DNA from 4 places in the Desulforamulus aquiferis genome. Region 2 is predicted to be linked to each of the others. Evidence: riboswitches for the same ligand, from Rfam matches in the RefSeq annotation. Region 2 holds a riboswitch; each other region holds the start of a gene.
What was found. A riboswitch is a leader RNA that binds a small molecule or an ion and turns the genes downstream of it on or off. The one in region 2 is predicted to bind S-adenosylmethionine.
Positions count from the first base shown of each region.

Region 1: linked by a shared signal. The riboswitch ahead of P6N53_RS01625 (hypothetical protein) and the one ahead of P6N53_RS12525 (homocysteine biosynthesis protein) in region 2 are both predicted to bind S-adenosylmethionine.
Region 3: linked by a shared signal. The riboswitch ahead of metK (methionine adenosyltransferase) and the one ahead of P6N53_RS12525 (homocysteine biosynthesis protein) in region 2 are both predicted to bind S-adenosylmethionine.
Region 4: linked by a shared signal. The riboswitch ahead of P6N53_RS02385 (homocysteine synthase) and the one ahead of P6N53_RS12525 (homocysteine biosynthesis protein) in region 2 are both predicted to bind S-adenosylmethionine.

Region 1 covers NZ_JARPTC010000002.1:105,296-112,942, forward strand. The annotation lists gene ychF (redox-regulated ATPase YchF) at 1-886, shown strand, start outside; gene P6N53_RS01615 (Na/Pi cotransporter family protein) at 987-2,729, opposite strand; gene P6N53_RS01620 (BaiN/RdsA family NAD(P)/FAD-dependent oxidoreductase) at 2,947-4,224, shown strand; SAM riboswitch class I at 4,277-4,385, shown strand; gene P6N53_RS01625 (hypothetical protein) at 4,459-5,142, shown strand; gene P6N53_RS01630 (homocysteine S-methyltransferase family protein) at 5,145-7,547, shown strand; gene P6N53_RS01635 (ASKHA domain-containing protein) at 7,565-7,647, shown strand, end outside.
Region 2 covers NZ_JARPTC010000019.1:41,306-48,952, forward strand. The annotation lists gene P6N53_RS12510 (hypothetical protein) at 1-75, opposite strand, end outside; gene P6N53_RS12515 (UPF0280 family protein) at 135-875, opposite strand; gene P6N53_RS12520 (NIL domain-containing protein) at 876-1,277, opposite strand; gene P6N53_RS12525 (homocysteine biosynthesis protein) at 1,296-2,495, opposite strand; SAM riboswitch class I at 2,586-2,695, opposite strand; gene P6N53_RS12530 (hypothetical protein) at 2,893-3,018, shown strand; gene P6N53_RS12535 (ribose-phosphate diphosphokinase) at 3,285-4,232, opposite strand; gene glmU (bifunctional UDP-N-acetylglucosamine diphosphorylase/glucosamine-1-phosphate N-acetyltransferase GlmU) at 4,264-5,625, opposite strand; gene spoVG (septation regulator SpoVG) at 6,034-6,288, opposite strand; gene ilvA (threonine ammonia-lyase) at 6,406-7,623, opposite strand.
Region 3 covers NZ_JARPTC010000032.1:183-7,829, reverse strand. The annotation lists gene P6N53_RS17550 (S8 family serine peptidase) at 1-1,838, shown strand, start outside; gene murJ (murein biosynthesis integral membrane protein MurJ) at 2,029-3,600, shown strand; gene P6N53_RS17540 (YlmC/YmxH family sporulation protein) at 3,658-3,918, shown strand; SAM riboswitch class I at 3,981-4,078, shown strand; gene metK (methionine adenosyltransferase) at 4,196-5,386, shown strand; gene P6N53_RS17530 (glycosyltransferase) at 5,476-5,937, shown strand; gene P6N53_RS17525 (GGDEF domain-containing protein) at 5,983-7,647, shown strand, end outside.
Region 4 covers NZ_JARPTC010000003.1:3,243-10,889, forward strand. The annotation lists gene metA (homoserine O-acetyltransferase MetA) at 62-979, opposite strand; gene P6N53_RS02385 (homocysteine synthase) at 1,006-2,286, opposite strand; SAM riboswitch class I at 2,358-2,464, opposite strand; gene P6N53_RS02390 (spermidine synthase) at 2,524-3,498, opposite strand; gene P6N53_RS02395 (lipid II:glycine glycyltransferase FemX) at 3,500-4,618, opposite strand; gene P6N53_RS02400 (UDP-N-acetylmuramoyl-L-alanyl-D-glutamate--2,6-diaminopimelate ligase) at 4,649-6,205, opposite strand; gene P6N53_RS02405 (type III PLP-dependent enzyme) at 6,446-7,606, shown strand.

The DNA.
Region 1 (7,647 bases), on a different contig from region 2:
TAGTGAGGTGCCGGGTTTGGTAAGGGGTGCCAGTGAAGGAAAGGGTGTAGGTAATCAATTTCTCAGTGCCATAAGAAACGCAGATCTACTGGTGCATGTGGTAAGGGCCTTTGAAAACTCCGAGGTGCCCCACGTGGAAGAAGATATTAACCCCCTAAGGGATATTGAGACTATTTCCTATGAAGTGCTGCTGGCCGATATGGATTTAGTAGAAAAACGTATCCAGCGAATACAAGCGGGTAAAAAGCTTACTAAAGAAAATGCCTTCGAGCTGGAAGTGCTGAAAAAATGCCTTGCTGCCTTGGAAGAAGAGTCCTTGATAAGCCAACTGGGTCTTACAGAAGAAGAAAGATTCACCCTGAAGAACTATGCATTTCTAACTGAGAAGCCCATCATGTTGGTAGTAAATATTGATGAGGATCAGTACCGGGCAGGAACTTACCCAGGCAAATCAGAGGTGGAAAAATATGCTGCAGATAAGGGTATTGCAGTTATTGAGATATGTGGACGTATGGAAATGGAAATAAGCCAGCTTCCTGAAGATGATCGGGAGCTGTTTATGGAAGACTTAGGAATCTCAGAGCCAGGTATAGATAGATTAGCTAGGGCGGTATACGACTATCTCGGCCTAATATCCTTCCTGACAGCAGGAGAAGATGAAGTAAGGGCCTGGACTATTAAGAGGCAAACGGATGCTAAGAGGGCAGCTGGTAAAATTCACTCGGATATAGAGAGGGGCTTTATCAGAGCTGAGGTGGTGGCCTTTGAGGATTTGGTGACAGCAGGAACCATGGGTAAGGCCAGAGAAAAAGGAATGTTCCGGCTGGAAGGTAAGGAATACATCGTTAAAGACGGAGACATTATCAACTTTAGATTTAATGTATAAAATGATCATGCTTACTTAATTTAAGGTAATACTAAGGGGTCCTGTAGAAATTACAGGGCCCCTTTAGCATGACATATTAAATTGCCTGCAAGTCTATTAATTAAAACTTATTTTCTCCAAAGGCAATCTTTTTACTGGTTATTTTTACTTCCTGGCGTTCTAAGGTACCCATTTTGCCAAGTACATACTCGGCTATGTTAACTGCATGGTCACCGACCCGCTCAATGTTGCTTAGCATGTCAAGGAATATTGAGCCCTCGGAACCATTACACATACCATCGTTTAACCTCATGATATGTCCAAAGCGGAATTCCTTTTCCAGGTTGTCAATGACAACTTCATTTTTAATTACTTGTCTGGCCAGGGAATGGTTTCCGGTTTGCAAAGCTTCCAAGGCCATCTTTAAGGTTTCATCTGTAAGATCAGCAATTTGACGAATACTGGCCAGGGCCTCCTCTGAGAATGTTACCTTATTCTCCATGCTAAAAATGGTGGACTCAGTAATATTAGTTGCATGGTCACCGATTCTCTCAAAGTCATTGACTGCCTGGAGCAGGGTAGAAGCATAGTTAGACTGCTCTTCGGTCATATTTTTACTTGCTGATAGTTTGACAAGGTAATCGGTTATATTGCTGTCCAACCTGTTGATCAATTCTTCCTTTTGTTCTAGATACATGGGATTTAATTCTTTATCCTTCGGATTAAAGAAGAATCTGATAGACTCACCAAAGAATTCGCTGGAGTGGCGGCCCATCCTTAAAATCTCCTGGGTTGCTTGTCCTAAGGCCACCGAAGGGTTGGCAAGCAATCTTGGTTCCAGGTAACGGGGTTCCATATTAAACATGGCATCTTTACCAGGCACCAGCTTGGTAACGGCCCAGGCTAGATAGGATACAAAGGGCAGCTGGATAAGTGTGTTAGTAATGTTGAACATGCCGTGGGTTTGGGCAATCTGCATCCTAATATTAAGTGTTTCCCAGGTGCCCTCGAAGCCGGGAATCAATACAAATACATAATTAGTGGCTAAACGAATCACCTCGGGGAAGATACCAAATAAAAACAATGGCAAAAAGATAACTGTCCCGCTAATGTTAAACAATGTATGGGTGATGGCAGCACGGCGTGCCGCAACGGTGGTACCAATGCATGCCAGTAAAGCTGTTACCGTTGTACCTATGTTATCGCCAAAGAGGATCGGAACTGCCTGCTTGTAAGTAACTGCCCCCTGGTCAGCAAGTTCCTGCAGGATACCAATAGTAGCTGAACTACTCTGTACAATAAATGTGAAAACTGTGCCAATAAATACTCCAAGGAAAGGGTTATTTTCTATGCCTACCATTAGATCAGTAAAGAACTGTAAATCCTTTAATGGCTTTAATCCAGAGCCCATTAGCTCCAGACCAAAGAATAACATACCAAAACCAAAGACAACCTGTCCAATATTGGCTACCTTTTTGTTCTTGATAAAGAACAGCATAATAACACCGATTGCAATAATTGGTAGAGCATACTTTTCCAATTTAAAGCCGATTAAGTAGGCTGTCATGGTGGTTCCAATATTTGCCCCCATGATAACTCCGATGGCTTGCCTCAATGTTAATAAGCCTGCGTTAACAAGGCCAACGGTTAAAACAGTGGTTCCACTACTGCTCTGGATTAAAGCAGTTACCAGAGCACCGGTGATGACACCCCTAAGGGGCGTCTTTGTACCCTTTTCCAAGAACTCCTTCATTCTTGCCCCGGCGGTATTTTGTAAACCCTCGGACATAAATTTTATACCGAAAAGAAAGATACCCAGGCCACCGAAGCCTAAAAATAACACATCTTGGATAGAAATTGCCATGTATTATTCCTCCATTAGTAGACATAACCTTTTATATTTTAACAAATTTTAAGTTTTGGAAAAGTACTTTAACAATCTCTTAACAAAGAATTATTTTTTATAATCTTCTTAACTGTAATTTAACAAACTGCTAACTCTAGTAGACCAATGTATAGCCGTCATGCTCTGTGATACAATATTTGGTACTAGTGTATTAACAATAGGAAGTGAGTTCGAAATGGAAAATAGCTATGATGTAATAGTGGTGGGTGGAGGGCCAGCTGGCATGTTGGCCGCTTCTGTGGCAGCAGCAAAGGGTGCTAAAACCCTGCTCCTTGAGAAAAATGAACGCTTAGGTAAAAAAATGCTGATAACAGGTGGAGGAAGGTGTAATTTAACCAACGATACCGATATTGAGCAAATGGTTGCCAATATTCCCGGTAACGGGAAGTTTGTTTTCGGCAGCCTATATAGATTTTCAGGGCAGGATTTAAGGGATTATTTTAATAAATTAGGTATTAAGACTAAGGTGGAAAACCAGGGAAAAGTATTTCCCAGAAGTAACAGTGCTGCCCAGGTGGTAGAGGCATTGGAAAAGCATCTATTAAAGTTAGGTGTGAGGATCAAGTACCAGGCAAAGGTTGATGCCCTCATTGAAGGGTGGGGATGTTGCCGCGGTGTGGTGGTTGGGGGAAAAGAGCTAAAGTCAAAGGCAGCGGTGATAGCCACCGGGGGACTTTCGTACCCCAAAACCGGCAGCACCGGAGATGGTTATAAAATAGCCGGAAAGCTGGGCCATACTGTTACAAAACTATTTCCTTCAGCGGTATCGGTAACATGCTCAGATCCATGGATTAGGGAAAGGGATGTTCAGGGTTTATCCTTACCCTCGGTAAAAATCACCCTATATAATGGTAAAGGAAAAATAATGGCCTGTGAAATGGGGGACATTATTTTTACTCACTGGGGTATATCCGGGCCGGGCGCCCTCAGGGTAGGAAGGTATGTGTCCATAGAAAAACAGAAAACAGGGATAGAAAGCATTAGGGGAGAGATAGACTTATACCCAAGCACAAATCAAGAGGAAATAGCCCGAAGGCTTGGGCAAATTGCCCTTGAGGAAAATAAAAAGATCTTAAAGACTGCTTTAGCGACGGTGGTGCCGGAACGCCTAGCTCTGGTATTGGCAGAGCTGGCCGGGGTTAGCCCCCAGGTAACTGTGGGAGCGATCCAGAAAGAAACTTGGCGTAGGCTGGCCTTACTATTAAAAGGACTGCCTGTAAATATTGAAGGGACCAGATCAATTGATGAGGCTACTGTTACCGGTGGAGGGATAGCAGTGAAGGAAGTGGATCCCCGTTCAATGGAATCCAAACTGATAAAGGGACTTTTTTTTGCCGGAGAAATACTGGATATTGATGCCCATACGGGAGGGTTCAATATGCAGGTGGCCTTTAGTACAGGCTATGTAGCCGGAGAAGCTGCCGCTAAACATGCTTTAGAAAGTATTGACTGATAGTGCTAAATTAGTGTAAATTACGATTAATAAACAAATACCGACAATGATTACTTTATCAAGAGTGGTGGAGGGACTGGCCCAATGAAACCCGGCAACCGGCCTAAGATGGCGGCGGTGCCAACTCCTGCGGAGCTTTTTGAAGCTCGGAAAGATGAGGTGCGCTAAGGATGTTAAACCTACGCCCTTTAAATGGGCGTTTTTTTATATAAAATTACTTGCGGGAGGTTACTTATGCTGCTGCCCCAGGTGCCGGTGGAGATAAGGCTGGATAAGGTGCTGGGACTGCTAGGGCAAGGGGATAATAGTGAGTCGTTAGTCTCTCCCCTAGGAAACATAGTTGGTGAGGTAATTACACAGGCAAAATCCCTGTTATGTCCAACCGCAGCCTGGTCATGTTATGAATTATCATTAGAGGGCTATTTGATAGGTCCCGGGGGAGATAATATTCCTCTTCCAGGTATAAAGTTCAATAATACAAAAATCGAGAGAGTTAGTGTGATAGCAGTATCCATAGGAGAAGCTATAGAAAATAAGGTACAGGAAGCATTTAAACAGGGAAACTTTACCACCGCCATAATACTTGATTCTGTGGGAAACATTGCAGTTCAAGAGGTTGCTGATTGGATAGTAAATCTATTGTCCAAGCAATATCGAAGCAAGGGGTTGTTCCCCACACCAAGGTATATTCCCGGCTGTAAAGAAAATGAGCTGGCCTATTTACCACTTCTCATGGAACTAGCCGGGGCAGGTAATTTAAGTATAAATTGTACCCCGTATTACCAACTGGAGCCGGTAAAATCCCTTGTCTTTTGGGTGGGATGGGGTCCTAATAGAAGTATTATCCAGGTTAAATGTATGTCCTGCCAAAAAGAAAATTGTATATACCGAGTTAGAATAATGGAAGGAGAGGGTTAAGTTTGACCTTCAGGGATAGAGTAGGAAAGGAAATTCTGGTTGTGGACGGGGCTATGGGTACCCTGCTGCAGCAAAAGGGACTGCCATCAGGCTGGTGTCCCGAGGAGTGGAATGTAAGTCAGCCCGAAGCTGTAAAGGACATACACCGGCTATATTTAGAGGCGGGTGCAGATATAATTACAACTAATACCTTTGGCGCAATAAGTACAAAGCTTGAGGAGTATGGCTATGGACATAGTGTCAGAGACTTTAATCTTGCTGCTGTTAGATTAGCTAAAGAAGCAGCCCAACCCTTTGGAGCAATGGTTGCAGGCTCTGTTGGACCTTTAGGAAAATTCTTGCAGCCCCTTGGGACTCTAAGCTTTGATGAGGCCTACCAGCAATTTTACGAACAATGTAGGTGTTTGGTTGAGGCAGGAGTAGATTTAATACTCTTTGAAACCTTTGGGGATATTGGTGAGATGCGGGCAGCCCTGGTGGCAGCAGCAGATGCGGGAGATATTCCGGTAGTTGCCAGCTTTACCTTTGATGAAACAGGTAGGACCTTTACAGGAACCGACCCGGAAACTGCTGCTGTGGTGGCCGAGGGCTTAGGGGCTGTGGCCATTGGGGTTAACTGCTCGGTGGGACCAAAACAGTTAGTAAGTGTAGTTAAAAAGCTGGGCCAAAGCACAAACATTCCCATCCTGGTATCCCCCAATGCGGGCATGCCTGAGATTGTTGATGGAAGAACCGTATTTAGAGAAATGCCGGAAACAATGGCACAATATGCAGCCAGTTTTGTTGAGTATGGCGCATCACTCCTTGGCGGGTGTTGCGGAACAACACCAGAACATATTCAAGCCATCAAGGGCAGCGTTAAACACTTACAACCAGTGAAGAGATCTAGGCAGTTTGGACTCAGGGTGGCCAGCCGGGTAAAAACGGTTGCTATTGAACCAAACGGTATTCCTGTGGCTATTGGAGAGAGGTTAAACCCAACGGGGAAAAAAGCTCTGCAGGCCGAAATAAGGGAAGGGAAAACTGAGATTACCCGTAGAGACGCCCTGGCCCAGGTACAGTCAGGGGCAGCTATCCTTGATGTTAATGTTGGTGTTGGTGGTGTTGACCAGATTGCAGCCATGGAGAGGGCAGTTAATGCCGTGCAAATTTTAGTGGATGCACCCCTGTGTATAGATAGTACAGACCCAAAGGTTATCGAACACGCCCTGAAAATATATCACGGCAAAGCGATCATAAACTCTGTAAATGGTGAAGAACACAGTTTAGAGACTATCCTGCCCTTAGCAAAAAAATATGGTGCTGCTTTGATAGCCCTCACCCTGGACGACGCCGGCATTCCTCCCACCGCGGTAGAGCGACTGGCTGTGGCTAGAAAAATTGTGGAGCGGGCTGAAGCAGTTGGCATTCCACGGGAGGACATAATGGTGGACTGTCTGGTACTCACTGTCAGCGCTCAGCCTGAAGGTGTGCCTGAGACCTTGAAGGCCATTACTATGGTTAAAAGGGAACTTGGGACAACCACTAGTTTAGGCGTGAGTAACGTCTCCTTTGGTTTACCTAACCGGGGTTTGATAAATGCTGCTTTCTTTGCCATGGCCCTGTATGCGGGACTAGATGCAGCTATACTTAATCCCCAGGAACAACGTATGATGGAAACCCTCAGGGCATCTGCCGTATTATGCGGCAGGGATATGAGGGCGGAACAATATATTGCCTGGGAACAGTCAAAGGATGGTAGAGTTACCCCTGCTAAAACTGAAGAGGTTAAGGCGTTCACTCCCCTGGAGATGTTATACAATGCTGTTTTATCAGGGGATAAGGATAATATCATCAGCTACATTGAAAAGGCCATTACCGATGGGTTGGCACCCATGGATATTCTCGATAAAGCTCTTATTCCTGGTATTGAGGAAGTGGGTAAAAAATATGGAGAAGGGAAGTTTTTCCTTCCACAATTAATGATGGCCGGGGAAACTATGACCAAAAGTTTTGAGAGGTTAAGACCGGAACTGGCCAAGGGACCTGCCAAAAAAACCGGCACAGTTGTTTTGGCAACGGTGAAGGGTGATATCCATGATATAGGAAAAAACATTGTATCTGTGATGCTGGCAAATCATGGGTTTGATGTCATTGACTTAGGAAAAAACGTTGATAACCAGGAAATTATTAAAGTAGCTGAAGAACGTCAAGCAGAGATTATTGGGTTAAGTGCATTAATGACCACTACCATGATTCATATGCCCCAAATAATAGATACCATTAAAGAAAGGGGTCTGAACTGTAAGGTCATTGTGGGAGGGGCAGCTGTAACAGAGCAGTACGCCCGGGAAATTGGCGCCCATGGTTACGCAGAGGATGCCGTTGAAGCGGTACGTGTAGCCAAGGAACTTGTGGGCTTGTAAAAAGCGGAGATGATGGGTTGAAAAGCAATAAGAAGCGGATTACCTTTCTACCTGAGGGTCACATGGTAGAGGTTGTTGGGGATACAACGCTATTAGAGGC
Region 2 (7,647 bases):
AAGGGATTCCTCCGACATAATCATGACCATTTCTTTCTGACATTGAGAACACACTGGCTTATTAATAATAAACACCCGCCTTTAGTTAAATTAACTTCATTTTACACTAGTTGGCTTTAATTAATAAGGTGTTTTTACATAGGCACCAGCTTTATCTGACCCCAGGCTGCCAGTTTTTCACCCTTTATGGCTATAGCACCTACTACCCCGGTCACCGATGCGGCAAAATCCACAGCCCTTTGCACATCCTCTTCCGATTGAACCAAATTGCCTGCCGCGGTGGCTACAGCATCTGCCAAGGGCGTAGAGGGAGATAAAATAATGATAGCATCGGAATTGCCAAGGCTCAAAGAGTGGCCCACGGTACCCGACGAAGTACAAATCCCCAGGGGTGTTTGCCAACTTTTAATCTCTACGGCTATTTTATTGGTAAAGGGGGAGGAACCTGCAAATACACCAACCTTCCTGGTACTGGTGCTGCGCATAAATATATCTCCCCCGTTCTCAACAATAACATCCCTGGTTCTCTTAGCAAGGGCTTTTCCTACATACTGGGCAAAGGCACCGGCAACTGCAGCCATGGGCCCTACCCCTGCTGCTCTGGCTGCTTCGGCCATCTCAATAGCCAGTTTCGGAGCTCCCTCCAACATTTCGTGAGGCTTTAGAGTCTTTTTAAACTGGGGATCCCGCTGAATGTAATCTTCCAGGTACTTTCTCTGTTCCTGTACTAACACTTCGATCCAAGAAACAAGTTCTGGACTAAAGCGGTCTCTCCGAACACCAATATCCAAATCCGTTTCCTGAATGCTAACTTGGAAATGCACCAAATCAGCCTGCTTGTGCAGGTTACGATAGGTTCGCTGGATATATTCCAATTAGATCCTTACCTCCATTGCCCTTAATGGGCAAACCTTTAAACAATGTAGGCAGACAACACACTTATCACCATTGAATTTCACTTCCATTGAGGGACGCTCCATAAAGAGGGCCCCAGCAGGGCAGTGAACCGTGCAGGCCCCACAACTGGTACACCTATCATTGTTGCGAACTACTTCCTGATTTAAGGGGTGTACCGTAATTCCCTGATTGCGAAGGTATTCAATACCTTCCTCATATCTTTCCCCGTCCAGGTCTAAAACCATGGTTCCTTCCAGGTGAGGATTTATCTTTGCCTTTACTATATTAACCACTAAGTCATAATCTTTAACCAAGTGATATATTATTGGACGATCTGAAGTTGTAGAACTAAAACGCAGTACAATTTTATGCGGTGCCATATCAATCCGCTCCCTTCTTTATCTTATATCCAGAGGTTTAGCTGTTAGGCCTGCTGATGGTCCGGGTAGTAATTGTACAGGCTCTCCCAATTGGAAATCTCCCTTTTGAATCCAGGTTTTCAGGAGACCGGCAATTTCCCTAGCCTTTGGATAACTGGAAAGGGGTGCAGTGGCCACTTCCTTGCCTTCAACAGTTATTTTACCTGACTTAAGCTGTGCATAACTTACCAGTCCCAGGTTACCACCCACCCGGTTGGGATAATTTTCGCTGTAATCTACCACCGGAGCGTGCAGTTCCTCATCAGAAAGGGCAGCAAATTTTAAAATTTCTTCATTTAGAATCGGTATCGGAATACCTAAACCAACTGTCAGTGTTGCTCCATAACCCTGGAAACTGGTACCCCTGAGCCATTGGGCTTTCATTTGCTTAAGATCACCCATTACAGAAAGGGTTCCGCCGGCTGAACCAACTATATTTCCCTCACTGTCTTTGAGCCATCCAGGGAAATGCTGGGTACCATTCCAAACCACATAGCCAACTCCACCGCCTAGAAATATTCTTGTTCCGATGCCAATGGTAGCAAAGTTGGGATCCTTCATTAGGGGACTTAATTGCCCTGAAGTTGAGTAGGTGGCATTCCCCAACCGTGGCTTCAATGTCCCCATATAGGTATGGATGGTTTTATCACTCAGGTTTACAGCACAGTTATAGTTTTGGTAAGCATTTCTTGGATTGAATAGGATGGCCTCATTAATCTGATCCAAAGTAATGGTGGTTTCAATCTCCTTGCGGGGATAGCAATCGGTCCCATAGGAAAGGGCCTCTAGCTTAACCTCCTTACCGCTTACCAAATCTTCAATTACATGGCCTCCACCATAACGAAACTCCCCTGGGTAATTACTGTTGGTGGGATCATCCTCGGGAACCTCAGTAACCCCCATGTAAGCATCTACTGCAGCAATACCCGTATAAGCAGGAACATTGTTCAGCCAAACTTTCTGCATCCTAATACGGGGATTGGAATGACCAAAGTTTAAAAACGCACCCGAGGAACACATTGGACCAAAGGTACCGGTGGTAACTACATCCACCTGGGCGGCAGTTTTGGCCAGCCCTTGCTCCCGGACTTTTTCAATTACCTCTTCAGCAGTTACAACAACCGCCTTGCCCTCTTTAATTCGGGCATTAATTTCAGCATAGGTACGTTCCACACCCATTTATATTTCCTCCTTCGTGCTCCCTTGCCCGTGTACAAAATAAACCTCTTCTTTACACAGAAGAGGTTTAACGATTTTATCGCTGCACACCTCTTATCTGTCAGAAGATATACTTCTGCAGGAATTAGCACCTGTCCGGAAAATCACCGGATGGTTGCTGGGTTTCATAGGGCCAGTCCCTCCACCTCTCGGGATAAGAGCACATTATTAAATTAAGTAATTTAAAGTTTACCAACCAACCAATTCACTGTCAACAGGTTTTTTTATGGAATAATTTACCCCAAGCCAAGTGTCAGCTTCATTAATAATCCTTGACTATCATGAATTAAAGTCCCTGTATACATCTTCTGAATCTATCACACCCTAAATAAAATAACGAAACAGGGGGTGATTTAATTTGAGCAACCATCATGAAGAGGATCTCAGACCTGATTTATTAGAAACCGGAGCCTTCGATGGCAATTATCAAGGCGAGGATAGTGAAGAGCTAAACACCATCTTTTACCATTATTGGTCTAGGTGACGGGTTTGTTGAAAAAGATACAATTGGGTTTTAATAATCCCGAACAGCGACATTCGAAGCAGTGGAAACAGCGCTTCGCGAAGCTGAGGATGCGAAAATGGGTGAGCGGACATGGACGTCCGCGAAAGCCTGAGGTAAACACGATGTTTACTCGAAGGCGGCCCATTTTCGCCCGAAGTGAGGGATTATTAAAACCCGAATATAGGTAGTTTTTCGACAATCTGCAAAACCCGCCACCCCCTTTGGGGTGACGGGTTTTGCTTGCCTTATGAGAAAAGCTTGCTTACAGAAAGGTCTTCATGGATACGAATAATGGCTTCTCCCAGCAGCGGAGCCACTGAGAGCACTTTAATTTTATCAATCATCTTTTCCGGTGGCAAAGGAATGGTATTGGTAATAACAACCTCTTTAATAACAGATTCCTCTAACCTTTGGATGGCTGGCCCTGACAGCACAGCATGGGTACAGCAAACATAGATTTCTTTGGCTCCACGCTCCATCAGAGCGGCAGCTCCCTTAGTTATGGTTCCGGCCGTGTCAATGATATCATCAATCATAATTACTGACTTTCCTTTGATGCTGCCAATAATGTTGGTAACCTCAGCCACGTTAGGCTCTGGGCGACGTTTATCAATGATCGCCAGGGGAGCTCCAATCCTTTCGGCCAAATCCCTGGCTCGAGTCACCCCTCCAATGTCGGGAGAAACCACTACTACATCCTTTTTCATGGTTTGATGAAAATACTCAGCTAAGATGGGAACTCCCGGCAGGTGATCCACTGGAATATCAAAAAATCCCTGTATCTGTCCCGCATGAAGGTCCATGGTTATCATTCTCCGGCAGCCACTGGCGGTAATAATATTTGCCACCATCTTGGCGGTAATCGGTGCCCTGGCTCTGGTTTTCCTATCCTGTCTAGCATATCCATAATAGGGCATAACAGCGGTAATCCGTCGAGCAGAAGCCCTGCGTAATGCATCCACCATGATTAATAGTTCCATTAAATGCTCGTTTACAGGGGTTGAAGTTGGCTGGACTATAAAGGCGTCAGCACCCCTTACACTTTCATCAACCTCGGCTCTTATCTCCCCATCACTAAACCTGGAAATCCTGGAAGCACCCATGGTAACCCCAAGGTACTGGCATATTTCCTGGGCTAGTTCAGGGTTTGCGTTACCTGCGAATATTTTCAATCGTTTGCTACCGGAAGACATTGATTAACCTCCAAACTTTGGGAAAATCCCTTTATTTACGTCTTTTTACCCATTCTGCTACATTGGTCTGTCTTTCCCTGGCTACACCCAGTGCACCCTCTGGAACATCCTTGGTAATGGTTGAGCCGGCAGCTATTACCGAGCCTTTACCCACCTTAACAGGAGCCACCAGGTTGGTATTACTGCCTATAAAGGCGCCATCCTCAAGTATGGTTTTAAACTTGTTCTTGCCATCATAATTACAGGTGATTGTTCCCGCGCCAACATTTACCCTTTCACCGATGGTGGCATCACCCACATAACTCAGGTGAGGTATCTTACTGCCACTGCCGATGGTTGACTTCTTAATCTCAACAAAATCACCAATTTTGGCATTATCACCAATAAGGGTTCCCGGGCGAATATAAGCGTAGGGACCTACCACAGTACCATCCCCCATGCTGCTTTCGGAAACTACGGAATATTGGATATCCACATTATTACCAATAACACAATCAGTAATTTTACTGCCGGGACCAATGGAACAGCCGCTACCTATCCTGGTTTTCCCTAAAAGAAAAGTCATGGGCTGAATAATAGTATCCCTACCCACCACCACTCCTTGGTCTATATAGGTATTACCTGGGTCAACAACGGTAACCCCATGGGCCATGAGATCTTCCAAAACTCTCCGACGCAGCACCTGCTCTGCCCTTGACAGTTGAATACGATCATTTATGCCCTGAACCTCCTGGGCATCTTCCATGGTCACTGCCTGAACTATAAGCCCTTTACTAACAAATATTTGTATAACATCCGTTAGATAGTACTCTCCCTGGGCGTTGGCAGGAGTTATTTGGCTAAGGGCCTCAAACAACCCCTCAATTTTAAAACAATATACACCGGTATTAATTTCCTCCACCAGAAGTTCCTCGGGTGCTGCGTCCTTCTGCTCTACAATCTTAGAAACAGCACCGTTTTCCCTTCGGATAACACGACCATATCCAGCGGGATTATCCATTTTTGCCGTTAGAAGAGTTGCAGCCGCACCGGTATCTTTGTGATATTGAGCTAATTTTTTAAGGGTACCTTCACGCAGCAAAGGTGTATCACCACAGACCACCAGCAAATGCCCCTGGGTTTCAAGGTATTCTCCCTTTGCTTGCATTAGGGCATGTGCTGTGCCAAGTTGTTCTTCCTGCAATACCACCTTGGCCCTATCCCCTACAAAGTCTATTACCTGTTCAAATCCAAAGCCAGCCACCACTACGGCTTTTGTAACTCCAGCATTAGCCACTGTATCCATTACATGACCTAACATGGGTTTTCCACAGATTTGATGTAATACCTTTGGTAAATCAGACTTCATTCTGGTACCTTTTCCTGCCGCCAGGACCACCGCCCCAAGCTCCATTTCGGTGCCCCTCCTATCTTCAACATAAACACAATTTTTAGAAAAGCCATCCTGCTTGCAAAAGTGACAAAAAAAGAAGGTTTTCTAATTTTTTATACTATAGCATATCCCCAAATACAAAAGTTTTTGCCCACAACCTTAATTTTTCCACAAAAAATTTTAATTTCCTCTTAAAAATATCAAATTACGGCAAACAAAGAATATTCAAAATTAAAATTACCCCCCATAATCAGAAACATGAGGCACACTAATGCCTCATGTTTCTGTTTTAATAATCCCAACGACATCATTAAAACCCAGCTGTATCCTCTTCAACAGCCAGATAAACCTGTACCATCAAGGGTTACAGGTTAAATAAAGAAGGGGAGCCTTGTGCTCCCCTTTTATATATTATTACCAATTGCTTAGTTAAATAGCTTCTTGATAGGCTTGTAAGACTGCGCTTTGGATAATTTCTCTAGCTGATGATGTAATTGGGTGTGCAATATCGCGAAATTCACCATCCGGGGTCTTTCTACTAGGCATTGCTACAAACAACCCATTTTGCCCTTCAACCACCTTAACGTCGTGAATCACAAAGGCATCATCCAGGGTTACTGATACGATGGCCTTCATTTTGCCTTCTTGGAGCACTTTCCGTACCCGCACATCCGTCACGTGCAAATTATTCACCACCTTCCGCTGCCACAAATTCTGTTGGGCTAGTAAATTCTGCAGCGAAAAGGAAAATCCTGCTTCTTATATTAGGTTTCTTTTAGTTTTCTCATGTTTTTTTTTTAACTATTTCAAAAAATCTAACGTATAGCCCTCGTTTTGTAACAATTCGACAATTTCTTCTATATGTCGATGATTTCTGGTCTCTAAAGTGATATCAACTTCCGCCTGCTTTAATGGCACGTTAGGTTTGATTCGATCGTGAACTATAGAAATTACGTTTGCCCCTGAAGCAGCCAACACAGACAGTAGTCTTTGAAGGGACCCAGGCTTATCGGTGACAATGGTCCTCATTCTTAAATACCGTCCCGCCTTCACTAAGCCTCGCTCTATGATTATAGATATGACGTTGACATCAATATTGCCACCACTAAGTATAACTGCAACTTTTTTTCCTTCACACCGGCATTTATTGTGCATCAATGCAGCAATACCCACTGCTCCAGCACCTTCAACAATGAGTTTAGATCTTTCCAGAATAGTAATAATGGCCCAGGCTATTTCTTCGTCATCCACCGTAACAATGTCATCAACATACCGTCGGGCCATCTCAAAGGTTAGTTCCCCCGGTTTACGCACAGCTATCCCATCAGCGATAGTCTGGGCGGACTTCAACTCATGTATATGTCCTAAACGACAAGCCTCCAGCATACAGGGAGCATCGGAAGCCTCTACACCGATAATTCTAACCTCGGGTTTTAGTGCTTTAATGGCACAGGCTAAGCCGGAAATAAGTCCTCCCCCACCAATGGGAACCAAAACAGTATCCAAATCAGGTAAATCTTCTAACAGTTCCAAACCTACGGTGCCTTGACCCGCAATAACCAAAGGATCATTAAAGGCATGAACAAATACGGCCCCAGTTTCCCGCTGAATTTTCTGAGCCTCGGCAAAGGCCTGGTCGTAATCTTGCCCCGCCAACACTACTTTAGCCCCATAGGACCTGGTGGCCTCTACTTTAGTAATTGGTGCTCCCTCCGGCATAACTATGGTGGCCTGAATACCAGCTTTACTGGATGCGTAGGCTACCCCCTGGGCATGGTTACCAGCGGAAGCAGCAACTACTCCCCTTACTAGCTCCTTTTCAGAGGTGGCTATTTTGTTATATGCACCCCTGATTTTAAATGAGCCTGTTTTTTGCATGTTTTCTAATTTTAAAAATACTTCGCAGCCTGCCATCTGGCTGAAACCTTCGGCATGTTCCAGTGAGGTGTGTTTAACTATACCCCTGAGTCTTTCCCTTGCTTCATATATTTGTTCCAGCGTTACATTTATGTCAGCCACGTTCTTTGCCCCTTAGTAACCGCC
Region 3 (7,647 bases), on a different contig from region 2:
CAGATTATCCCAAGACACCGGGGGTAGGCAAGGACCTGGTTAATGATCTAGACTTAAAGGTTATCGGTCCTGATAGTAAAGGCATTTATTGGGGTAATGGCTACATTGAGGGTGATCGGCTGAATAATGTTGAAGAGGTAATTGTGTATAATCCTGAACCAGGCCAGACCTACACCATTGAAGTGGCCGGACATGATATTGTTCACGGACCTCAGCCCTTTTCAATTGTTTTTGGCGATATGACCTATTCGGGAACTGTTGCGGAAATTAACAGTGAAGAGATAAAATTTTCCGACGGCAAAGCCTTTAAGCTTGATGAAGAGGTTAATTTTCGGGTTATTTCCGGTGAGGAGGAGCTTATCTCTGCAGCCTTAAAGGATATTCCACCAGGGGCAGAGGCCTACCTATCCTTTGGACCAGATGGGGAGGTAACCCATATTGAGGCCATTTATATAACCATGACCAGTAAAATAATGTCCAAGGAGGGTGCCAGGCAGTTAACTATCTTTGATGGTACCCGTTGGACAATGGCTGATCAGGTCAAAATTTTTGTTGGCGAAAATAAGTTGAATTGGGCTGAGCTGCCTATCGAGTCTGAAGTAAAGCTCACGGTTAACCCTGTGTCTGCCAGGGTTTGGCGGGTAGATGTAAAAAATCTACCGGACAATTCTCCTTACTATTCTTTGCCAATATCGGATGAAGAAGTAAAAAAGGCCATTGCAGATTCTAGAAGTTCAGGGAAGGTTGTACTTTCAGCCCCGGAGGACGAAGAGCTAGAAAAGTCTGTTACCTTGGCCTTTAAAGCAGCTATGGCTACTGAGATATACAGTAACGGTCGACCGCTGGAGTTAAGGCTGCCGGGCTTGATAATTGAGATACCGGCCGGTGAGTTTAGCCGCTTCGGTGCAAATTTGCAGGGGGCGCAGCTTCAGATGAGGGTTTCCTGGCAAGCTGGAGGAGAAAAATCCCTTCCCTCAAGTGATTCCTTAATGTACCTGCGTCCAGTGGGGAGACTGGTGGATGTGCGACCGACAATTGTGTGGCCTGACGGTACCCAACTGCCAGTTAGTAATACAAATAATCCTATTAAGGTAACCATTACTTCACCCATTGGTTCCACTGCCGGGCTAAACACTCAGAAAATGGGGGTTTACCGTCTTAGCGAACTAACTCAAATGTGGGAGTTTATAAGCAACGATTATAATCCTGATACGGGCAAATCAACTATTACCGTTGACCGTTTGGGTAAATTTGCGGTACTGGAGGCTAGCCGGACCTTCTCGGACATAAATAATCATTGGGCCAGGTCGGATATTGAAATTATGGCGGCCCGACATGTTGTGAGGGGAATGACATCACAAACCTTTGCCCCCAATGATATGGTTACCAGGGGACAGTTTACAGTGATGTTGGTCAGAACCTTAGGTTTTTCTGAGGATACTGCTGCAGCTAAGTTTACTGATTTGCCAGCTGACTATTGGTGTGCTGGAGATGTTGGGGCAGCAGTGAAGATGGGTCTGGCTGCCGGCTATAGCGATGGGACCTTTAGGCCTGATGAACCTATCACCAGGGAACAAATGGCTACCATGTTAGTTAGGGCACTTACTCTGATGGCTGATAAAACCTTTAGGGATACCGGTTACACCCTTGGAAAATTTAACGATAGGGATGATATTTCCGATTGGGCCAAGGACTCGGTTGCCATTATCGCTGGTGAGGGCATAATGAATGGCCGGGAGGAAGGTATATTTGCTCCCAAGGAGCAGACCACCCGGGCCGAGGCGGCCACCGTTATGGTTAGACTGATTAGCAGTATAGCAAACAGTGGAAAACGATAGTTTATTTGTTGGTAAGATAGATGATTTTAATGGGTTCTGCAGAATAGCAGGGCCCATTAGTGTTTCTTTTCCCGGCTCTTTTTAGTATAATGCTGGCGGTTGGTGAAGGATATTTGCCGGGGGAGTAGAATATACTACTTTTATTGTCAAAAACTTGTATTAATGTACAGTAAGACTGGAGGTTCCTCTTTTGTCTACCGGAAAAATGATTGCCAGGGCGGCCCTGGTGGTGGCAGTAATTAACCTGCTGTCACGAATTTTAGGTTTTGTTCGTGAGTTGGCCATTGCCTATATGTTTGGTGCCACTGCCGTCACCGATGCCTATGTGGTGGCCTTTAATATCCCAAATGCGGTTTTTGCTATAGTTATCGGTGCCCTGGCTGTTGTTGTGGTGCCGGTTTTTAGTGAGTATGTGGCTAAGGGTCAAAAGGATGAGGCCTGGCGGCTGTTTAATACGGTTATTACCATGGTCATTGTGGTTTTTTCCGTGCTGACTGTGGTGGGCTTTTTTGCTGCCCCGCTTCTGGTCAAGCTTACAGCCCCGGGACTTCCGGCAGATACCGCCACCCTGGCCATTCGCTTGACTGTGATTATGCTGCCCATACTTATTTTTTATGGGTTGGCTACGGTTTTTCAGGGGCTCCTTAATGCTAATCAGGTCTTTGCCATTCCAGCCTTAAGTACCAGTGTTACTAACCTTGTCATTATCATTTCTGCCCTGACCCTGGGAGGCTGGTATGGAGTTGAGGGACTGGCGGTAGGCACGGTGGGGGGCTTTGTGCTGGCAGCCCTGATCCAGGTTCCTAAGCTCAGGCAGCAGGGCTTTAGGTTCAAATTTTCCACCGATTGGCGCCACCCAGGGGTACGCAAGGTTATGTACCTGGTGGGGCCGGTGGCCATAGGCACTTCCCTCAACCAGATTTACTTAATCATTGACCGGATTTTGGCCTCGGGTCTGGCCGAGGGCAGCATTTCAGCCTTGAATTTTGCCAATAGACTTATTTTAATGCCCATAGGTTTTTTTGTCCTGGCGGTGGGTACCGCTTTCTACCCTTCCATTACTAAGATGGCTGCCGAGAGCAAGTATGAGGAACTGGCCAAAACGGTACGGGGGGCCTTTCGGGTGGTGACCCTTTTTGCATTGCCAGCCGGTGTGGGACTTCTGGTGTTGGCCTATCCCATCATTAAGCTGCTCTTTGAAAGGGGCCAATTTGATGCCCGGGCCACCGAGATGACTGCCATTGCTTTGTTGTTTTATTCCATTGGCCTGGTGGGGCAGGCTGCCAATATTATTTTGACCAGGGGCTTTTATGCCCTCCAGGATACCAAGACACCCGTAAAGCTCATGGGAGTCACCGTTGTAGTAAATGTTATTTTGAGCCTTCTATTTATCGGGCCCCTGAAGCACGGTGGCCTGGCTTTGGCCAATTCTCTAGCATCCTTATTAAATACTGTTATGCTTTCCTGGTATCTAAATAAAAGAATTCCTGGCATGTGGGATGCCGGTATTTTTAAATTCTTTGGGCAAGTGGCGGCTGCTTCTGCAGCTATGGCCGCTGGGGCCTGGGGTGTCAGCTATTATGCCTCCGGCTTATTGGCGGGTCTAGGCACCCTGGGTCTGGCCCTGCAGGTTGGGGCTGGGATTGCTGCCGGTGTTGCAATTTTCTTAGTGGCAGTCTTTACTTTGAAAATGGAGGAGACTGTACTGGTTTCTACCTATGCCAATAAGCTTTTAAAACGCCTGGGTCCATCCCGGGGCTAGTTAAAGCCGCACCAAATTATTCTATGCCGCATAGCATGGGATAAGGAGGTGACAGCCATGATTAAGGCAACACAACTGGAAACCAAGGATGTTGTCAACTTGTCCGATGGGGCTAAGCTAGGACCGATAAAGGACCTACATATCGACATGGAAACCGGCAAGGTCATTGCTCTGGTATTGCAGGCCCCCAGCAAATATTTCGGGCTGATGCGCTCGGGTAAAGATATGGTGATTCCCTGGGAACTGGTCAGCAAATTTGGTTTGGATGCCATTTTGGTAGATCTACAGCCCATGGATCGCCGGTATTACCAAGATTAAAACTTTGTTTGACATAAAGTAACTGCTTTGCTAAAATAAATCTGGTAAATTTCTAACTGAATCGCTCATCAAGAGAGGTGGAGGGACTGGCCCGATGAAACCCGGCAACCTCACGTAAGGTGCCAATTCCTGCGGGAAGCTATTTCCTGACAGATGAGGTTATTATGGCTGATTAAATAACCTCTCCCATATGGAGGGGTTTGTTTTTTGGCTGTGTTGCAGTTTGGTGTTTAATTTTAAAATGACAGGGAAAGTTAAATACAGGGAGGGAATCCATTTGAGCAGAAAATTATTTACTTCTGAATCTGTTACCGAGGGTCATCCCGATAAGGTGGCTGACCAGATTTCTGATGCTGTCCTTGATGCTATTTTAGCTAAGGATCCCAATGCCAGGGTAGCATGCGAAACCTTTGTAACCACAGGACTGGTATTAGTTGGGGGAGAAATTTCCTGCCAGTGCTATGTTGATATTCCCAAGGTTGCCAGGGAGACTATTTTAAACATTGGCTATACCAGGGCAAAGTATGGCTTTGATGGAGATACCTGTGCGGTCCTTACCGCCATTGATGAGCAGTCCCCGGACATTGCCATGGGTGTGGACAAGGCCCTTGAGGCAAAGAGCGGTGAAATGAGTGAGGAAGAAATTGAGGCCATTGGCGCAGGGGATCAAGGGATGATGTTTGGCTTCGCCACCAATGAAACACCTGAATTAATGCCCTTGCCCATTGCCTTGGCCCATAAGCTGGCCCGCCGTCTATCCGAGGTTCGCAAGAATGGAATGGTAGAGTATCTGCGCCCCGACGGTAAGACCCAGGTTACTGTAGAATACGATGGTGATAGGCCATCCCGGATTGACACCATAGTTATTTCTACCCAGCACCACCCTGAGGTGGATTTAGCCACCATTCGCAAGGATATGATTGAAGTAGTAGCACATCAGGTGCTACCCGCTGAATTGATTGACAGCAATACTCGCTTTTTCATCAACCCAACGGGACGCTTTGTAATTGGCGGCCCCCATGGGGATGCTGGACTAACTGGACGTAAAATCATTGTCGACACCTATGGCGGTCGTGCCCGTCACGGCGGTGGTGCCTTCTCCGGTAAGGATCCCACAAAGGTGGACCGCTCAGCCACCTATGCTGCCCGCTATGTGGCTAAGAATGTGGTGGCTGCCGGACTTGCGGACCGCTGCGAGGTACAGGTGGCCTACGCCATCGGTGTGGCTCACCCGGTTTCTGTACGGGTGCAGACCTTTGGCACAGGCAAGGTTAGTGATGACTTGATTATTCAGCTTATTAACCGCCATTTTGACCTGCGTCCTGCGGGTATCATTAAGAGCTTGGATTTACGTCGGCCAATTTATAGGCAAACTGCTGCCTATGGCCACTTTGGCCGTCTGGATCTGGATTTACCCTGGGAGCGTACCGATAAGGCAGGTTTACTTAGGGCAGAGGCAGGTTTGTAAACCTAGCTCTATAGCCTTTATTTACCACATTGACACTACACACCCCCGGTGGAGTAATAAACATACTCTACAGCACGGGGGTGTTTTTTATGTATCAGACTCTGGAAGTTTTGCTGGTGGTTATTCTGGCTTGCTACGGGGTTTACCGGCTGGCGCAGGATGTGATAAGTGCCTTTAGGGTACAGCCGGGACCACCGGTCAGCATGCTGATAGTGCTTAAGGACCGGGCCCAGGACGTGGAATATATTATCCGTAGATTGGCTGCCTGGCGAAAGCACCAGTGGGTCCAATTGGAGCTGGTGGTGGTGGATGACGGCTCGGAGGATGATACTGCAAAAATCCTGGAGGGCTTGCAGCAAAGGATACCCTTTCGACTGGTTGCCCTGGAGTCCCATCCCAAGGAAGAGTCCCGGACTGTGGACCAGGGGATGATTAGCGGCTTGCTGCACTGTCATAACAGCCTGGTATGGCTGGTGGACCTGAGAAGGATTCCCACGGGACTGCAGGCAGAGAAGGTTTTCCGTGTATTTTTTTGCCAGGGCTGGAGGTAATTTACCAGCATTGTCGAATATTGCATGACGGAGGGGGTGACAGCTATGGCTAGACAGGGAGGCCTTAGCCTTTTATATACCTGGACAATCATTTTGCTTGGCTTTGCCTGGCTTTATAAGATATTCCCCAGTTTGAATTTTGACAGTGCCGGGATACTGGTGACTTTGGTAGTCCTTGGGATTCTGGCCGAATGGCTGGCGGTACCCTTTCCCCAGGGCTATCTCTCCGGGGGCTATGTGGTGGTCCTGGCTACCCAACTGCTTTTCGGCGGGGTAGCCACCGCCTGGGTTACCGGTGTTGTTACACTCATTGGCCTAGGAATTGCGAACCGGGGCAATCCCTTGAGAAGCACACTGTTTAACAGCAGCCAGCACGTTTTGGCAACGGCTGTGGCGGCCCTGGCCTTTGAATTGGTCAGTGCACAAATTCTTGGGATTTTTGTTTTTACCTTTGTATATTTTGCCGTTAATCATTTCCTGGTGTATATATATCTGCTGCCTGGCAGGAGGGATCACCCCAGTTTGTTTGGCTGGGATGCCCTGCAATGGGATGGCTATACTTATCTTTTTACCGCACCCTTTGGGGCTCTGATGGCCGTGCTGTATCAAAATATGGGTGCGGGCTGGGCGGTGCTGCTGTTTCTTCCGGTATTGGCGGCCCAATTGGTAATAAGGAAATATGTACATCTGGAGCTTTCCAACCGGGAGTTAACGGCCCTCTTTCAAGTGGCCAAGCGTCTAAGGAATAGTTACCAGCCGGAAACCTTTTTTGACCAAATACTGCAGGAGGCCCGGCGTATTGTGGATTTTCACACGGGAGTTATTTTATTTTGGTCCCAGGAGAGGCAGATCTTTCTGCCTGGTGCGGTCCGGGGAGCCTTCAAGGAGGATATGAGCAATCTGGTGCTGTCGCCCGGGGAGGGTCTGGTGGGTAGGGTAATTGAGACAAAGGAACCACTGGTTATCGGCAATATCAGGGATGATGCAGCCTTAGCCGATGAGGCTGGGCCCTTTAAGCCTTTCCGCTCCCTTATGGTTATACCCCTGATGTCTCAGGGGGAGGCGGTAGGGGTGCTGGTGCTGGGGCAGATGTATCCCTATGCCTTTGAGGATAAACATATGCAGATGCTCAGCATCATAGGGGGACAAGCAGGTATTGTGCTGGCTAATGATATGTTGGAGTTTAGGGTTAAAACCCTTATGGCTATAGATGTTTTAACTGGTTTTTTAAATCACAGGCAGTTTTACCGCCAGGTGGTGAAGGAGTTTATTAAGGCAAACTCCTCCGGTACCCCTATATCCCTTTTGCTGGTGGATATAGATCGCCTGCGGGATTTTAACTCCCGTTATGGTCATGGGGCAGGGGACGGCTTAATCGAGATGGTGGGCTCGGTACTGAGGGAATATACCCGACCCTCGGACCTTTTAGGCCGATATGGCGGGGGAGAGCTGGCGGTGCTTGCCCCTGGTGCGGATCATTCGGATGCGGTGAGTCTCGCGGAAGAAATAAGAATAGAGGTTAGGGATCGCAGGCTGGTGCCGGAAGAATCCAAAAGCCAGGTGATGGTAACGGTATCTATCGGTGTGGCCACCTTTCCCTATGACTCCAACGACCCGGATAAGATTTTCCTAGGGGCGGAAAAGGCTGTGGCCAGGGCCAAGGAATTGGGCAGGGACCGTACCATAAGCTACAACCAGATAATCAAGAGG
Region 4 (7,647 bases), on a different contig from region 2:
CCTTATCCATATCATCCTGTTATCAGGAACATTAGTTACATAACCTATTGGAATATCAGGATTAGTTAATATCATTTATATTATAAGGTGTCTCCTGATACACGTAATAATTAAGCCAGTTTGAAAATAGCAGGTTAGCATGTCCCCGCCATTTAACAACGGGAGGGTTTTGCGGGTTATCCTGGTAATAGTAGTTCTTTGGTATAGCAATGTTTATACCTTTGCTGATATCCCTCTCATATTCCAACTTTAATGTTTGTGGGTCATATTCTGAATGACCTGTAACAAAAAACATTCGCCTGTTCTTTGTCGCCACCAGGTAAATTCCTGATTCCTCAGACTCTGCTAATATCTCCAGTCCGGGATTTTCAACTATGTCCTCCCCCTTTATCTCGGTGTAGCGAGAATGGGGTACAAAGAATTCATCATCAAAGCCCCTGAGTAGTTTAACATTCTTTTGATTTACCCGGTGACTAAAGACTCCAAACATTTTTTCCGGCAGCTTATACTTTGGTACTCCAAAGTGATAATACAATCCAGCCTGGGCTGCCCAGCAAATATAAAAGGTAGAGGTTACATGATGCTTTGACCATTCCATAATCTCTTGAAGTTCTTGCCAATAGTCAACCTGCTCAAAATCTATGTGTTCTACCGGTGCACCTGTTATTACTAAACCATCGAATTTTTGCTCTTTGACTTGGTCAAAGGTCTTATAAAAATGAGCCATATGCTCCAGGGGTGTATTTCTAGAAATATGGGTCCGGGTATGGAGAAGTTCTACCTCCACTTGGAGTGGCGTATTTCCCAAAAGTCTTAGCAATTGAGTTTCCGTTGTTATTTTTGTGGGCATAAGGTTCAATATGGCAATCCTTAAAGCCCGAATATCCTGATGAACAGCCCTAGTCTCGGTCATAACAAAAATATTTTCCCCGGTTAATATATCATTAGCGGGAAGGTTATCTGGAATTTTTATGGGCATAATTTATCTCCTTTTCTACTGTAGCCTTAAGCCCTTAATGCCTGGTCCAAGTCCTCCAATAAATCCTTAACACTCTCTAACCCGATGGACAATCGTACCAGTTCAGGAGAAACTCCTGCCTTACGCTGTGCTTCTTCAGAAAGCTGACTGTGTGTAGTGGAGGCCGGGTGAATTACTAAAGATTTGGCATCCCCCACATTGGCTAAATGAGAGAATATTTTTAAGCTATCAATAAACCTTCTCCCTTCGGCCACCCCGCCTTTTATGCCAAAGGTTAGAATTGCCCCCGCACCCTTTGCTAGATACTTACTGGCCAGGCTGTGGGATGGATGGTTAGACAGTCCAGGGTAGGAAACCCAACTTACCTTAGGGTGATTTGCCAGAAATTCAGCCACCTTCTGAGCGTTAGTTACATGTCTATCCATTCTTAGAGCCAGAGTTTCTATGCCCTGCAGTAATAAGAAGGAATTAAAGGGGCTGATACATGCACCAAAATCCCTGAGTAGCTGAACCCTGGCCCTAACAATATAGGCAGCTGCACCCACATCTTTAGTGTAAGTTATTCCGTGATAACTGGGATCTGGGCTGGTCAGTCCCGGAAATTTATTATTTTGTGTCCAGTCAAATTTACCTGAGTCGATAATGACTCCTCCGATACTATTACCGTGACCACCTATAAATTTAGTAGTAGAGTGAATAACTATATCTGCCCCGTATTCTAAGGGTCGGCAAAGATATGGTGTGGCAAAGGTACCATCAATTATCAAGGGAATTCCTGCTTCATGGGCAATGGCGCTTACCGCCTCAATATCCAATACATCGCACTTGGGGTTGCCTATAATCTCTGCAAAAACGGCCTTGGTTTTGTCATTGATTGCCTTTTTAAATTCGTCTGGATTTTCAGGATTAACAAACTTAACCTTGATGCCTAATCTGGAGAAAGTATGGGTAAAGAGGTTCACCGTGCCGCCATAAAGATTAGTTGAGGATACTATTTCATCTCCAGCAGCTGCAATGTTTAAAACTGCAGCTGTGATGGCAGCATGGCCAGAGGCAAAGGCTAATGCTCCAACCCCTCCTTCAAGGGCAGCCAATCTCTTCTCTAGAATATCAGTGGTTGGGTTATCAATGCGTGTATAAATATGTCCTTCTTCTCTCAACCCAAATAAGTTAGCCGCATGTTCGGAATCCTTGAAAACATACGAAGTAGTCTGATAAATGGGAACAGCCCTGGATAGGGTTTCACTATCTGGGTTATGCCCGGCATGTAGCGCCAAGGTCTCAAATCCTAATTTTTCATTACTCATAAGATATTCCTCCTTCTTAAGATAAAAAATAAAAACCCCTTCACAGATGAAGGGGTGCTTTAAACCGTCCTCTCTCATCTGCCAGGACTATGTCCTGAAGGAATTAGCACCTTGTCAGCTTAAGCTGACCGGTTGCCGGGTTTCATAGGGCCTTTCCCTCCACCACTCTGGATAAGAGTAATTGCTATTCAATTCTATGGCTATTATTATATTTTCCCTAAATAACAGTGTCAATACTTAATATAAATTAAGCATTCCGGATTCTGGCTTATCCTTATCTCTTAGAATATCGGTTTTAGTCATATAATCCACAATTTGAAGTTTTCCAATCACCAAATTAATATCCGTTAAATAACCACACACTAAATTGCCATGTTTTTTAGTCCTGGTTATAACTGTCTCCTCGTTCACTTCAGAAGATTTACATCCAACTACAATGACACTCTGAAGCCTTTCCGGCTGGTCTGGCATGTCAGGAATCATATATAGATTTTCAAATACAATCTTCAAAGAGGCCAATACCTTGTTTAAAACACCTGAATGTTGACCTAAAAGGGAGCCAAAAACATTCATCAAAACCACTCCCCTATCATTTAACTTTGCAGAAACCAATTGAAAAAATTCCACCGTTGCTAAATGAAAGGGAATGGTTTTTGAAAGAAAGGCATCCATTAATATCAAGTCATAATTGCTTTGTTCCTGTTCCATTAGTTCTCTGCCATCACCTATGGAGACTGCTAGTCTTTTGTCCTCGGGCAATTTAAAATAGTTCCTGGCTACCTGCTCTACCACCGGGTCGATCTCCAAGACCTTAAGGGTTTTAATGTCTTGATAGATATCTAAGAACTGCCTTGGTACTACCCCTCCTCCTAAACCAACCATTAAAACACTCTTAATGGACGGGTTAAACAAATGCCCCAAATGGCAATAGCCCGCATAGGGGGGGGAATTGTCCCTATGTTCCCCTAGGGACATATAGCTTTGATAAAAATGCTCCGGAAATTGAAGGTTGGGGCACTGCCTGTCATCCAAAAACACTAAATACCTCCGACCCCTTTTATCAATTACCTGCAGATTATTAAATGAAGTGCGGCATTCAAAGACAACCCTACCACGGATCAGGGGCAACAATCCATTCTTAATTAGCACCCTTAACCGGGTGGGTAAAAATAGATATATTCTTCTTAACATTAAGGGATTTATTAAATTCACTCTATTCCACCGCTGGATCACAGTTTTGTCGCCTGCTTAGATTTTTCTTTAGCAATAGCTGTAATTTGCCTAGATTAACTAAGGCTTTAAGATATAAGGGTTCAGCCAGATTCCAAAAAAGATACATCCCCTTATTTAGAACCATATCATACTCCCCGATGAATTCCACTACCTCCGGGTTAAAACCCCGCTTAAACTTATACATACCATATAAGGTACTGTTTGGATTAAAATCGCTTGCTACTCCAAGGAAGTCATAAATCTTGCAGCCACACTGATGGGCCCAGGCTATGGCTGTCCATTGGAGTAAGTAGTTTGGCATTACTTCTCTGTAATTGTCACTGGAGGCACCATATAAGTACCAAGCCTTTGGCCCATGGGCTATCACCAGTACTCCCGAGATATATCTACCATTATAGGAGGCTAATAACAGCTTGCCCTTCCCTCCTTCTATCAAATGGCGATAAAGCTCCTCAAAATAGGAGAGTGCCCTGACACCAAAATTATCCCTGCGGCAGGTTTCTTCCAATAACTCATAGAAAATCGGAATATCTTCAATGGTCCCTTCTTTTATGGTAACGCCCTTTTTCTGGGCAAGCCTAATATTGTAGCGGGTTTTAGATGAAAAGCCCTCAAAGATTTCATCTAAACTTTTCTCAAGGTTCAAACGACATACATGCTTTGGCTGTAGGCCACTAAAATTGCCTCTGATTCTGCTACTTTTATAACCTTTAGCTTTTAGATACCCCTTCAATACCGGAGCAGGACCATAGATATCGGGATCAAACTTGACAAAAATAGCCCTTTCCCTCTTGGCCAGGACCTTTATTTCATTCATAAAGGATTCAAACACCCGTTCATCCTCAAAGTTATCCAGCAGGGGCCCCCTGGGAATATACAAAAAGGAAAAGTTGCTAAAGGGTAGCTTCTTTTTTAAAATTGATGCAGCTCCCTTGACAGCCTCGCCCTTGTAAAACAACAGCCTAAATGGCACCCAGCCCGTTTTTTCCTTTAAATTTCCCCAGGTATAGGTCTGCATAAAATCACACTGGGGATATTCTTTTATGATATCGTCAAAATGTTCTCGCTGTTCTTGAGTTACTTCCACTACCTTGTACATGACTATCCCCTCTATCTTTGAAATAGGCATCTAGCAATCTTGCTGCAACTGCAAGGAGGCTAAATAATAGATTTTGGAGTTTTTTAAACTGTTCCTTAATTTCATCTGAATGGCACCAGCCGCTATCTCCCAATCACATAAGGGCTTCACCTGTTTATAAATAGTTTGTGTGGTTTCATGCCCCTTACCTGCTATGATTACCTGGTCACCACTATCAGCCATAGCAATTGCTTCTTTTATGGCTTCTGCCCTGTCCAAAATGATTATATAGTCTAAGCCTTCTCTTCTTCCAGCCTCTAACAATCCCTTTTCTATTTGTTGGACAACCTCTAAGGGTTCCTCGGAATATAGGTTGTCCATGGTAACTATTGTAAAGTCCGCAAGCATGCCTGCTATATAGCCCATAATTTGTCTCTTAGTTTTATCCTTGCCGCCTTCACAGCCGAAGACTATGATACGTTTGGTTTCAGGTATTTTGGGAGCAAAGGTAAGAATGTTTTTAAGTCCGTCTGGATTATGGGCAAAGTCTACAATTACCTCGAAATCTTGTCCTTCATCAACACGCTGGCATCTGCCCGGCACCCTCTGTACCTCTGCCAGGGCAGACTGTACCCCTTCGAATTGGTAATTCCTGCCCCAGGCATAGGCAATTGCCGATAATGCGTTATAAATATTAAATAGTCCGGGTAGTTTTAAAAAAAACTTATATTTTTTGCCACCCACCTTAATTTCAAATGACGATCCATTAGATTTTAATTCAATATTTGATGCCCTTATATCACTGGGACCATAAATACTGTAACTAAGAACCGGTACGGCAGCTTTGCTGACTATAAAATCGTAACTGGCATCATCGGCGTTGGCCACTGCAAACTTTAGACGTGATTTTGCCTCCCTATCTCGACCCAGATATTCAAATAATAAAGCCTTTGACTCCAAGTAACTCTGATAATTCCTGTGAAAGTCAAAATGATCATGGGTAACGTTTGATATAATTCCAACATCAAAATCACAGGCAATCACCCTATTCTGGGCCAAACCATGGGAGGATACCTCCATCACCACTGCCTTGGTACCAGACTTAACCATTTCACTTAATAATTTATTTAAATTTATGGAATCGGGAGTAGTATGTTTGGAGGGAAAAATTAAATTGCCATACCGACAATTAATTGTACCAATCCTCCCGGCATTTTGGCCAAATTGGTTTAGTATTGATTCAATGAAGAAAGTAGTGGTGGTCTTGCCATTGGTTCCTGTAACACCAATAACTTCGACTTCCCTTGAAGGATAACCGTGAAAGGCATGGCTAAGTAGAGCCTGGGCCTGCCGGGCATCTCGCACTAGGATTTTAGTGCAATCAACATCAATATCTCTTTCCACCACCAAAGCCGCTGCACCTTTATCTATGGCCTGGGAGGCATAATCATGCCCATCAACCTTTAATCCTGGAACACAGATAAACAGTGAGCCAGGGACAATATTTCCAGTGTGATTGGCAATAGCTGTAATATCTTTAGCGGAATTACCCATTAATTGATAGCTAGATAACCCCTTGAGGAGCTTTAATAATTGCAAATATTTCACCTATTTCCTCTATCTATCTTAATGCTAACCATTGAGTTGTATTTATATTCTACTGACTTAGACTATTGATATCAGCAATATCCCGTTTTATAGCCTTTTATCCCTGTTTGTCCCCATTAATTAAATTTAATGCTGTTTTTTCTAAGTTTTTCTTCCAAATGATATTGCATATTCCCAAATCTGTTGATAAAATTGTTTTCGTGTGTTGACTAATTACGTTAGGACCGGAGGAAAGAGTCATTGAAAAATTCCTTTAAATTAACTGGCGAGGCTGCTGAAACCCTTGCAGAAACCTATGGAACCCCACTGTTGGTTCTATCCTTGGATCAGGTGGAGGAGAATTATAAATTTTTGCGCAAGCAGCTTCCCGGTGTAAAACTGTTCTACGCCGTAAAGGCAAACCCCGATCCAAATTTAGTAAAAAGATTGGTCGAGTTGGGCTCATGCTTTGACGTAGCTTCAGATGGAGAAATTATAGACTTAAAGGATATGGGCATTGCTCCAGAACGAATAGTCTACGCTAACCCTGTGAAAACTTCAATAGGACTCACAACAGCCAAGGGTGCCGGAGTTAAGCAGCTTACCTTTGACAGTGAGGGTGAATTAAATAGGATCGTCAAAATCATGCCCGAGGCATCAGTATTATTAAGAATCCGCATAGACAACAAGGATTCCCTGGTGGATCTTAACAAGAAATTTGGCGTTGCTCCGGAAGAAGCCCTGGATCTATTATTATCGGCTAAAGCCAAGGGCTTAGATGTGGCAGGCCTATGTTTTCATGTAGGAAGCCAAAATACCTGTTCGGACGCTTACCTCAAGGCCCTAGCAATTTCCCGTTCAATTTTTGATGAGGCTGCTCAAAGGGGTATAATGCTTAGAATTCTTGATATTGGCGGAGGATTTCCCATCCCCTCGGTGGATGACAATTTTGATATATTTTCTATGACCAGGCAAATTCAAACTGAGCTAAACAGACTTTTCCCTGATACAGAAATTTGGGCTGAACCAGGTAGGTTTATCTGTGGTACCGCCGTAAATCTAATTACCAAGGTAATTGGTGCCCAGGTGAGAAGCGGTCAGCAATGGTATTTCCTGGATGAAGGCATTTACGGCACCTTCTCTGGAGCTTTATTTGATCACTGGAAATACGAAATGGAAACCTTTAAGGATGGCCCTGAAATAAATGCTACCATTGCCGGCCCAAGTTGTGACTCCCTAGATGTTGTCTTCCAAAACCATAATACTGTGGCACTGGATATAGATGATTTAATTTTAGTACCTAATTGCGGCGCCTACTCTTCTGCTTCGGCCACCACCTTTAACGGCTTTGCCAAGGCTCCAACTGTCATTTGGGAGGATATCGTTGAAACCCTGCCCTGTAAATTAATGGCAGCAAGTTAAAGATTTTTTTATAAAAATTCAAAAACCAATAAATTAAATGA